2 linked regions of the Methylobacterium mesophilicum SR1.6/6 genome follow. The protein of the gene in region 2 binds, or shares a complex with, the protein of the main gene of each other region. Links are inferred from orthologs where the notes say so. Each region holds a gene or a part of one and is shown on either strand. Other genes may lie near its edges.

What was found. Proteins that work in one complex are often made in the same cells at the same time.
Region 1: the proteins of MMSR116_RS12425 (region 2) and dnaG are in contact, whole or in part, in a crystal structure (PDB 2R6A), measured with the Geobacillus stearothermophilus proteins. The link is inferred for Methylobacterium mesophilicum SR1.6/6 from one-to-one orthologs. Residues at the interface, in WP_033016901.1 of Geobacillus stearothermophilus: Ser13, Glu15, Ala16, Gln18, Glu91, Leu92, Asp94, Ala95, Val96, Pro97, Thr98, Ala99, Ala100, Asn101, Tyr104, Tyr105, Ile108; in WP_049624496.1 of Geobacillus stearothermophilus: Lys456, Leu457, Leu458, Pro459, Ala460, Asn463, Ala464, Leu467, Leu535, Leu536, Ile537, Ala538, Gln544, Glu545, Asp548, Tyr549, His552.

What each region holds. Positions count from the first base shown.
Region 1 is NZ_CP043538.1:3,498,805-3,503,305, reverse strand. Bases 1-2,978 are described here. They hold dnaG (DNA primase), read right to left. Parts: upstream 2,446-2,978; coding sequence 556-2,445; downstream 1-555. Other genes in these bases: MMSR116_RS16685 (GatB/YqeY domain-containing protein), read right to left, coding at 2,556-2,978; rpoD (RNA polymerase sigma factor RpoD), read right to left, coding at 1-356. Outside these bases: more of MMSR116_RS16685, read right to left, coding at 2,979-3,017; carA (glutamine-hydrolyzing carbamoyl-phosphate synthase small subunit), read left to right, coding at 3,210-4,442. UniProt on the Escherichia coli protein: RNA polymerase that catalyzes the synthesis of short RNA molecules used as primers for DNA polymerase during DNA replication.
Region 2 is NZ_CP043538.1:2,611,712-2,617,486, reverse strand. The notes cover bases 1,272-4,138. They hold MMSR116_RS12425 (replicative DNA helicase), read right to left. Parts: upstream 3,516-4,138; coding sequence 2,028-3,515; downstream 1,272-2,027. Other genes in these bases: rplI (50S ribosomal protein L9), read right to left, coding at 3,837-4,138; MMSR116_RS12430 (cupin), read right to left, coding at 1,332-1,781; MMSR116_RS12435 (SMP-30/gluconolactonase/LRE family protein), read right to left, coding at 1,272-1,321. Outside these bases: MMSR116_RS12440 (VOC family protein), read right to left, coding at 1-422; more of MMSR116_RS12435, read right to left, coding at 419-1,271; more of rplI, read right to left, coding at 4,139-4,409; MMSR116_RS12415 (DUF2232 domain-containing protein), read right to left, coding at 4,451-5,485; rpsR (30S ribosomal protein S18), read right to left, coding at 5,615-5,775. UniProt on the Escherichia coli protein: The main replicative DNA helicase, it participates in initiation and elongation during chromosome replication. Travels ahead of the DNA replisome, separating dsDNA into templates for DNA synthesis.

The sequences.
Region 1 (4,501 bases), 890 kb from region 2 along the record:
GTTGTGGTAGCGACCGCGACCGCGCGCGCCGGCGCGACCTCGGCGACCTCGCCGCCCTCGGCCTCCTCCTCCTCGCCATCGGCGGATTTCTCGCCAGCGGCCTCGTCGGTCTCCTCGGCCTCGACGACGTTGATGCCCATCTCGGAGAGCTGGGAGAGCACGTCCTCGAGCTGGTCCGGGTCGGACTGGCCCTCGGGCAGAACCTCGTTCACCTCCTCGTAGGTCACGTAGCCGCGCTTCTTGGCGAGCTTGACCATCCGCTTGACCGAAGCATCCGTCAGGTCGAGGAGCGGCCCGTCGGTCGGCTGCTCGGGGGCAGCGTCCGTCTCGTCCCGTTCCGTTGCCTTCGTTGCCATGATCAGCCTATTGTTTCGCACGCGGCGCGCGGCGGAGGCCGTGGTGAGGCCGGTCCAAGCCTGCGACGCCGCTTTCTGAGAACCGCGCCGGATCGCTCCGGTCGCGTTGAGTCGTCGGTTTCCGTATGCAAGCCTGAGGCTTGACCGATTATTAACTATGGCGGGGCGTTCCCCCTCCGCCACCGCCATGGCACAGCCATCACGCGGCCGTCGAGTCGTTCGACACCGGCACGTCGGCCTCAGCCTCGGCGGCGATGACGGTTTCCAGCCTCGCCTTCACCTCGCAGAGCCATGCCCACCCGGCATCGGTCGGATCGTTCTCAAACGCCTGCCGTGCTTCGCGAAGTTCGCTATGTAGCGCGCCTGCCTGCCGGTGCAAGATCATCGCCTGTCTGAGGGCGTCCGCGCGGTGTGCCGGGTCCGCGTGCGGAGCCAGGGTTGTACGGTCGCGCGAGCGGGCCAGGGTCAGGATCCGGTCGGACGCCGCAGCGAGTCCGGCGCGTGTGATGCGATTTTGCAACACGTCCGGGTCCGTACGTTGCTCCTCGGCCGCGCTGGCGAGCAGGACCGACAGCAGCGCCTGCGCGTCCGGATCCTCGAAATCGAATTCGGCGATCTCCTCGGCGAAGTCCGCGAGCATCTCGGGATGCGCGAGGAGCGTGCCGATGATCACCGCCTCGCGCACCGCGGCGGCGCCGGTGAAGCCCGCGGAGGCGGTCACCGACGGGCTCGGGCCGCCGGTGATACGGGGCGAGACCGGCTCGCCGGGACGGGTGAAGCGGGTGCGTCCGCGGGTGGCCGGCCCGGCGGCACGCGCCCCCCGGGGTGACAGGCCGCGCAGCCGCTCCTCGATCTCGTCGCGGTAGTAGCGCCGCACGGTCTCATCGCGGATCGTCGCGACGGTGGTGCGCAGGGTCTGGGTCAATCCGGCCCGCCGCTCAGGCGTATCGACCGGCCCAGCCTCGACGGCGCGCCGCCATAGCAGCTCGGAGAGGGGCAGCGCGGCCTTGAGCACCTGATCGATCGCCGCCGGTCCGCCCGAGCGCAACAGGTCGTCGGGGTCCTGTCCGCCGGGGAGCAGCGCGATCCGCAGCGACCGCCCCGGTTCGAGGAGTGGCAGCGCGAGGTCCAGCGCCCGGAACGCCGCCCTCTGGCCGGCCTTGTCACCGTCGAAACACAGGATCGGCTCGTCGGCATGGCGCCAGAGCAGGCCGAGCTGGTCCTCGGTCAGCGCGGTGCCGAGCGGCGCCACCGTCTCGGGATGGCCCGCGAGCGTCATCGCGATCACGTCGACATAACCCTCGACCGCGATGATCGAGCTCCGATCATGCGCGGCCTTCCGGGCGCCGTGGAGATTGTAGAGCGTCCGGCCCTTGTGGAAGAGCGGCGTCTCCGGGGAGTTCAGGTACTTGGCGCGCACCTCCTTGGCGAGCGCCCGGCCGCCGAAGGCCACCACCCGGCCCCGGGTATCGGTGATCGGAAACATCACCCGGTCACGGAAATAGTCGTACGGGACCGACACACCCTCTCCGGCGGCCAGCAGGCCCATCTCGACCATCAGCGCCTTGTCGACGCCCTGTCCGGCCAGATGATCGCGCAGGGCGTAGCGCTCGTTCGGCGCGTAGCCGAGCCGGAATCTTTCCTGGACCTCCGGCGCAAGCGCCCTTCGCTCGAGATAAGTGCGGGCCTCGCTGCCCTGGCCGGAGCGCAGCCGCTCCTCGAACCAGCGGGCGGCCATCTCCATGACCTCGATGGCACCCGCGCGCTTGGTCTCGGCGGCGCGGTTGTCCTCGGTGGGCGCGGGGAGGCTGACGCCGGCTTCCCCCGCCAGCCGCTCGACCGCCTCGGGAAAGCTCAAGCCCTCCGTCTCCATCAGGAAGGTGAAGATGTCGCCGTGCTTGGAGGACGAGAAGCAGTGGTAGAACTGCTTCTGGTCATTCACGTAGAAGGAGGGGGTCTTCTCGGCGTTGAACGGCGACAGGCCACGCCACTCCCGGCCGGCCTTCTTCAGCTGCACGCGGCGGCCGACCACCGACGAGGCCGGCAGCCGGGCGCGAATCTCTTCCAAGATATGGGGCGGGTAGCGCACGGGGCCTGGGATGGGTTGCGTGAACCCATCCTTATAGCGCGTGACACGTAAGCGAGTCCTTCGCGCCCCCGAAATCCGGTGGAGGATAGCGGGGAGAGGCTCAGCTCCCGTCAGCCCTTGGCCGCCAGCGCGGCCTTCACCAGCCCGCTCGCCTTGCCGAAATCCATTCGGCCCGCGAAGGTGCCCTTCAGGGCGCTGATCACCTTACCCATGTCCTTCGGGCCGGCGGCGCCGGTCTCGAGGATCGCCGCCTCGACGGCCGCCTTGATCTCGGTCTCGTCCATCTGCTTCGGAAGGAAGCCTTCGATGATGCCGATCTCGGCCCGCTCGGTGGCGGCAAGTTCGGGGCGTCCACCCTGATCGTAGACGCCGGCCGATTCGGTGCGCTGCTTGATCATCTTCTGAAGCAGCGACAGGATCTCCTCGTCGGAGATGGGTTCCTTGCCGAGGCCCCGCGCCTCGATGTCCTTGTCCTTGAGGGCGGCCTGGATCATCCGGATGGTCGCGAGCCGCTCCTTGTCGCCGGCCTTCATGGCCTCCTTCATCTCGGTCGTGAAGCGCGCGCGCAGCATGTTGGTGAGCCTTCCAAAGGTCGAAACGGGGGGCTGGCCTGCGATTTGCGGGTGTTGAGCCCGGCGAAAAGCGGGGCCACATTGACCCCATCGCGGGCCGCTCGCTAAGAGCGCCACACACGATCATGCTGCAAGCCGAGAGCGCCACAAGCCGGCGCCCGCCTTCGGCCGGACATAAGCGAGACTCGACCCATGCTGCAAGACGCCGCCGCGCCCGCTCCCGAGGCTCGGGCCCCCGAGCCCTGGGCCGAGCCCGTGGCGACGGCGCTGCTGGTCCTGGCGGACGGCACCATTCTCGAGGGCTTCGGAATCGGGCAGACCGGCATCGCCGACGGCGAGGTCTGCTTCAACACAGCGATGACAGGCTATCAGGAGATCCTGACCGATCCGTCCTATGCCGGCCAAATCGTCACGTTCACATTCCCGCATATCGGCAATGTTGGCACCAACGACGAGGATCTGGAGAGCCTGGAGGCGGCGCCGGCCTCGGGCGTGCGCGGCACCGTGATCGCCTCCGCGGTGACGAAGCCGTCGAACTGGCGCTCCTCGTCGCACCTCGACGGCTGGCTGAAGGCCCGCGGCATCGTCGGCATCACCGGCGTCGATACGCGGGCGCTCACTGCCCGCATCCGCGATCAGGGTATGCCGAACGCGGTCATCGCGAACGATCCCGAAGGCAGATTCGATCGGGAGGCCTTGAAGGCCCGCGCGGCCGCGCTCGCGCCCATGGAGGGACTGGACCTCGTGCCCCCGGTGACGAGCCGGGCGCCGTCCGAATGGTCGGAGACCGTCTGGGCGCTGGGCGACGGCTACGGCAAGCGCGCCCCCGGCGAGGGCCTCAAGGTCGTGGCCATCGATTACGGCGTGAAGCGGAACATCCTGCGTCTCCTCGCTCAAGCCGGCTGCGACGTCACTGTGGTGCCGGCCACCACGCCCGCCGAGGAGATCCTGGCGATGAAGCCGGACGGCGTGTTCCTATCGAACGGCCCCGGCGATCCTGCGGCAACCGGCGCCTACGCGGTTCCGGTAATCCGTAAGCTGCTCGACGAGAAGGTGCCGACCTTCGGCATCTGCTTGGGCCACCAGCTCATGGGCCTCGCCCTGGGCGGCCGGACCGTGAAGATGAACCAGGGCCATCACGGGGCGAATCATCCGGTGAAGGACAAGACCACCGGCAAGGTCGAGATCGTCTCGATGAACCACGGATTCGCGGTGGATCCGAACAGCCTGCCGAACACGGCGGTCGAGACCCACGTCTCGCTGTTCGACGGCTCGAATTGCGGGCTGACGCTGACCGATCGTCCAGCCTTCTCGGTGCAGCACCACCCGGAAGCGTCGCCCGGTCCCCGCGACAGCCACTATCTCTTCGAGCGCTTCGTGACGCTGATGCGCTCCGGCGAGCCGGAGGCGGCGAAGAACAGCTGAAACGGCGTTTGCCGCGCCCGAGCGCGGCGGCCGCGGCGAAGCAGGTCTGACAGCCAAGT
Region 2 (5,775 bases):
GGGTGCCCGTCCGGGTCGCGGAACTTGTAGGCCGTGACGCCGCCCGAGGACGCCGGCAGGAGCTGCGGGCCGCCGCGGGTGATCGACGTCGCGCCGACCGCCGCGAGCTGCGCCATCGCGGCTCCCATGTCCCGCACCGGGATGGCGAGGTGCTGGAAGAACGGGTCCGTCGCCGCGGGATCGGCCGGGTAGGGGGCGCCGGGCGGATCCACCGTCAGGAAGGTCACGGCCTGCGCGCCAAGCCGCATCCGCAGCTGCGTGGCGCGCCGATCCGTGAGCCCCAGCGCCTCCGCCTGCACGACCGGCACCGGCTCCGGCGGGGCGAGCCGCACGAAGCCGAGGGCGTCGCGATAGAACGCCTCGGCGGCGCCGAGGTCCGCGACCGTGCGGCCGAACCCGACGATCGCCCGCACCGCGCTCACAGCAGAGGGGCTCCGCGCACGTTGACGTAGATCGCGTAGAGCGCGTGCGAGGCGCAGAGGAACAGGCGGCTGTTGTTGCGGCCGCCGAAGGTCAGATTGGCCACGGTCGATGGCACCAGGATCTTGCCGACCAACTCGCCGCCCGGATCGATGCAGTGGACCCCGTCCCCGGCGCTCGACCAGAGATTGCCGTGCTCGTCGCAGCGGATCCCGTCGGCATTGCCCGGGCTGATCGTGCAGAACACGTCGCCGCCGGACAGGGACCCGTCGTCGGCGACGTCGAACACCCGTACGTGCTGGAGCGGATCTATGTCGAACTGCAGGCCGGTCTCCACGATGTAGAGCCTGCGCTCGTCGGGGGAGAAGCACAGCCCGTTCGGGCCCTGGAAATCGTCCGCCACCACGCGCAACGAGCCGTCGCGCGGGTCGAAGCGGTAGACCGCGGCGGGCAGCTCGGATTCCTGCTTGCCGCCCTCGTAATCGGTCTGGATGCCGTAGGGCGGGTCGGAGAACCAGATGGTGCCGTCGGTTTTGCAGACGATGTCGTTGGGCGAGTTCAGCCGCCGTCCCCGGTAATGCTCCACGAGGCTGGTGATGCGCCCGTCGAGCTCGGTCCGGTGGATGCGCCGGCCGCGGTGCGAGCAGGACAGCATCCGACCCTCCCGGTCGCGCGCGTGACCGTTCTCGAAATCGCTTGCCTCCCGGTAGACGCTTAAGCCCGCGAATTCCGCCCAGCGCATCACCCGGTTGTTGGGGAGGTCGGAGAACAGCAGCTCGTCGCGGTCGCCGAACCAGACCGGGCCCTCCGTCCAGCGGAAGCCCTCGGCGAGCTTCTGCAAGGGGGCGTTCGGCAGGACATAGCCCTTGAAGCGCGGCTGGATCAGCTCGAAACCGTCCACGAGCCGACTCCTACTTGAAGCGACCGGGCTGGTTCACGGTCGGCTCGACCTGAAGTCCGGTCACGATCATCGTGCAGGGTTCGTCACCGACCGTGCCGGAGAGATGGCCCTTCCTGCCGTCGCGTTCCTTCGTGTTCTGGTCCTCGCCCATCATCAACTCGCCGGGACCCATCTCCACCCGGTGACCGTCCATGGTCTCGACGAACCAGCGCCCCGAGAGGATCGCGATCCATTGCGGGCGGGGATTCTCATGCCACGCGCCAACCCAACCCACCGGCAGGACCGTGAAGGTCACCACCGCCTGTGCGGAGTCCATCTTGTCGTTCCATTGCGGCGCGGTCTCGGGGTTGATCCCCTCGAACGTGAACCGCTCGATGTGGAACCGCTCCTGCCGGCTCACGCCCTCCGCGTCGGTGTAGACGTGCCAGTAGGGCATCTTCGGCGGGGTCGGCTCGCTCATCGTCGCTCCTGCGGCGGCGGGACACTCGTCCTCGCTCAACGGCCGGGTTCGGCGATGGTTCGCGGATCAGGCCGGCGGAGACCGGCGTGGCGTACACGCCGCTTCTGGATCGGACAGCTGACAGGTCTAACCGTCGTCGCGAGCGCAGCGGTGCAGTCCAGCGGCGCCACGCGTCGATGCGTTACGCGGCTCTGGGTCGCTTCGTTGCGCTCGCGATGACTGAGCGTTCCGGTCCGGTTGCCCCGCTCACATCTGCTCGGGGATCCGGTCCGTCTGCGCGAGGTTCGAGAACCGGGTGATGTTCGCGTCGAACTGCAGCTCCACGGTGCCGGTCGGGCCGTGACGCTGCTTGCCGAGGATCACCTCGGCCTTGCCGTGGACGCGCTGCATCTCGGCTTCCCAAGCGAAGAACTCCTCCGTGCCCTCGCGCGGCTTCTTGTTGCCGACGTAGTACTCCTCGCGGAACACGAACATGACCACGTCGGCGTCCTGCTCGATCGAGCCCGATTCACGCAGGTCCGCCAGCTGCGGGCGCTTGTCGTCGCGGTTCTCGACCTGACGGGACAGCTGCGACAGCGCGATGATCGGGCAGGCCAGCTCCTTGGCGAGCGCCTTCATGCCGGTGGTGATCTCGGTCATCTCCTGCACGCGGTTGTCGCTGCGCTTGCCCGAGCCCGAGAGGAGCTGGAGATAGTCAACGATCAGCAGGTCGAGGCCCTTCTGGCGCTTCAGGCGCCGGGCGCGGGCGGCGAGCTGCGCGATCGAGATGCCGCCGGTCTGATCGATGTAGAACGGGATCGTCTGCATGTCCCGAGCGGCGTCGGTGATCTTGTAGAAATCCTCCGGGCGGATATCGCCGCGGCGGATCTTGTAGGAGGGCACGCCCGATTGCTCGGCGATGATGCGGGTGGCGAGCTGCTCGGCCGACATCTCCAGCGAGAAGAAGCCCACGATACCGCCGTTGACGGTCTTGGTGACGCCGTCCGGCCCCTTCTCGCCGCGATAGGCCTTGGCGATGTTGAAGGCGATGTTGGTCACCAGCGAGGTTTTGCCCATGGCCGGGCGGCCCGCGAGGATGATCAGGTCGGAGGGCTGCAGGCCGCCCATCTTCGCGTCGAGGTCGGACAGGCCCGTGGCGATGCCCGAGAGCTTGCCGTCGCGTTGGTAGGCCTTGGCGGCCATGTCGACCGCCGCGGTGAGCGCGTCCGAGAACTTCTGGAAGCCGCCATCGTAGCGCCCCGCCTCGGCCAGCTCGTAGAGCCGGCGCTCGGTGTGCTCGATCTGGTCCCGAGGCGAGTCCTCAACGGGGGCCTCGTAGGCGCCGTTCACCAAATCCTCGCCGATGGTGATCAGCCGGCGGCGGATCGCGAGGTCGTAGATCGTGCGGCCGTACTCGCCGGCATTGATCACCGTGGTGGCGTCGGCGGCGAGCCGGGCAAGGTACTGCATCACCGTCTGGCCGCCGAAATCGGCGTCGCCCAGATAGGTCTTCATCGTGATCGGCGTGGCCAGCTTGCCGGCCTTGATCAGGGACGCAGCCACCGTGAAGATCTGCTGGTGGGCATCCTCCATGAAGTGCTCGGGCAGCAGGAAGTCCGATACCCGGTAGTAGGCGTCGTTGTTCACCAGGATCGCGCCCAGCAGCGCCTGCTCCGCGTCGATGTTGTGCGGGGCGACGCGGTACTCGGCCTGGACCGCTTCGAGCTTGGCCGTGAGCGCATTGGGCAAGGCCATCGGCGGACGACTCCGTATCAGGCGCCGCGGTGGGCGCGCCAGGATCACACCGCACGACCTTGGCCCCGGTATGGTTACCGAAGCCTAGTCGACGGCCGGTTCTGCCGGGCCGGAGCGCGGAAAAGCGGACGCCCGCCGACTCTCGCGAGCGACGGGCGTCCATGCTGGAACAAAACTGGAACGTGTCAAGTCTCGGGGCGGATCATCCCCAATGTTCACCGGTATACCGAACTCAAGTCGCCTCGCGGCGGAGCCGCTTCGTAGCGGTTCCCCAGCCCCAGCCCGACCGGCGAACAAGCCGGTCGGGCGGTCGAACAAGGCTCAGCCGCGGTCGTCGGCACCCTCGCCGGCATCGGCGAGCGCCTGACCGACCTCGAGGCCCAGGTCGTCGAGGTTGAACGCCTCGCGCTCGGTGACCGACTCGCCGCGGGCCTGACGCTCGGCCTCCTCGGGGCTACGGGCGACGTTGACGGTGATCTCGACCTCGACCTCGGGGTGCAGCACCACCGGCACCGTGTGCAGGCCGAGCGTCTTGATCGGCTGGTTCAGGATGAACTGGCCGCGCTCGACCGAGAAGCCCTCCTTCGAGACGACCTCGGCGAGGTCGCGAGTCGAGACGGAGCCGTAGAGCACGCCGGTCTCGCCCGACTGGCGGATCAGGATGAAGCTCTGGCCGTTCAGCTTCTCGGCGACCGCCTCGGCGTCCTTCTTCCGCTCCAGGTTGCGGGCCTCGAGCTGGGCGCGCTGGCCCTCGAAGTGCTTCTTGTTGGCTTCCGTCGCGCGCAGGGCCTTGCCGCGGGCGAGCAGGAAGTTGCGCGCGAAGCCCGGACGGACATTCACGGTCTCGCCCATCTGGCCGAGCTTGGCCACGCGCTCGAGCAGGATCACTTCCATGGTCTTTCTCCTTCAGGGTTTCGGCCGCGGAGGCCGGGGTCTCACGGCGCCGGATTGTCCTTCGGACGGCGGCGGTCGAGGGCGGTGTCGGCGAGGCCGAACACGGTGAGTGCCACCAGGGCGATGCCCTGGGTCACGAACAGGATCAGGTACATGCCGAACAGCATCAGGCCGCGCCCCGGCCGGCCGCGGGAGCGGTCGTGGAAGGCGGCGAGCCCCTGGAGCGCGAAGGCCGCGCTGAGCGCGCCGACCAGCGCGATGCCGAACACGCCGACATAGCCGGGCGCAAAGCACATCAGGATAGCGGCCGCCAGCGTGGCGAGGGTCGTCCGCGGCATGGCGGTGGAGGGGATGTCGGGCCAGGGCCGGGGCAGACGGCCGGAGATCTTCACGATCCGCGCCGAGGCCCAGAGATAGAAGGTCAGGAGCAGCGCCAGCCCGTTGGCCGCGAAGGCCGGCACGACGCGCGCGAGGGCGTCAGCCATCTCTGCACGGGTCACGTCGGACGGGTCGGATTCGGCCTTCGGCGCGGAGTCCGGTCCGGCAGCCGTGTCCGGATCGCCGCCCTCCTTCTCGGCCGGCGCCGCATCGGTGCGCCGGGCCTCCGCCGTCGTCCGCGGCGCGGGCATGCGGGTCTGCACCAGCGTCTGCGCGAGCCCGCGCAGTTGCGCGTCGAAGGCGGCGTGGTTCGGCGAGGACAGGACCGCGATGGCGATGAACGCGAGGGCTGCCGTCGCCGCGGTCCAGCCGAGCAGGCGGCCGGTCGGATACCATTCGAGGCCGTTCGGCGTCTCGCGGCCGAGGAGCGTGAGGTAGGCGAGCCACCACGCGGGCAGCGCGATATAGGCGCCGAAGGCGAGGCCCATGAACGGCGCGACCACCAGGACGAGGGCGAGGCTGCCGGTGGCCGCGGCCGCGAGGGCGGCCCTGTGGCTCCAGCCAAGCCCCACGATCAGAATCGGCAGCGGTGCCACGAGGTAGAGCAGGATCGCGAGCGGCGTCGCCTTCAGCAGCACCCCGAACAGGAGTGCCGAGACGAGACCCGCGCCGATACCGATGCCGATGTGCTGTGCCATGAAATCCGCTGTCCCGCTGCCGCTGCGGCAGGGTTAGAGGCGGCTTGCGCGCCCCAACGATCGGACGACCTCGGGCCGCCCTCTGCGAGGACCGGCCCGGGCTGATGCCGGGCCGGCGGGTTTCGAGTCCTACTTGATCACGTAGGGCAGCAGGCCGAGGAAGCGGGCGCGCTTGATCGCCTGGGCGAGCTCGCGCTGCTTCTTGGCCGAGACCGCGGTGATCCGCGACGGCACGATCTTGCCGCGCTCGGACACGTAGCGGGACAGGAGCTTGACGTCCTTGTAGTCAA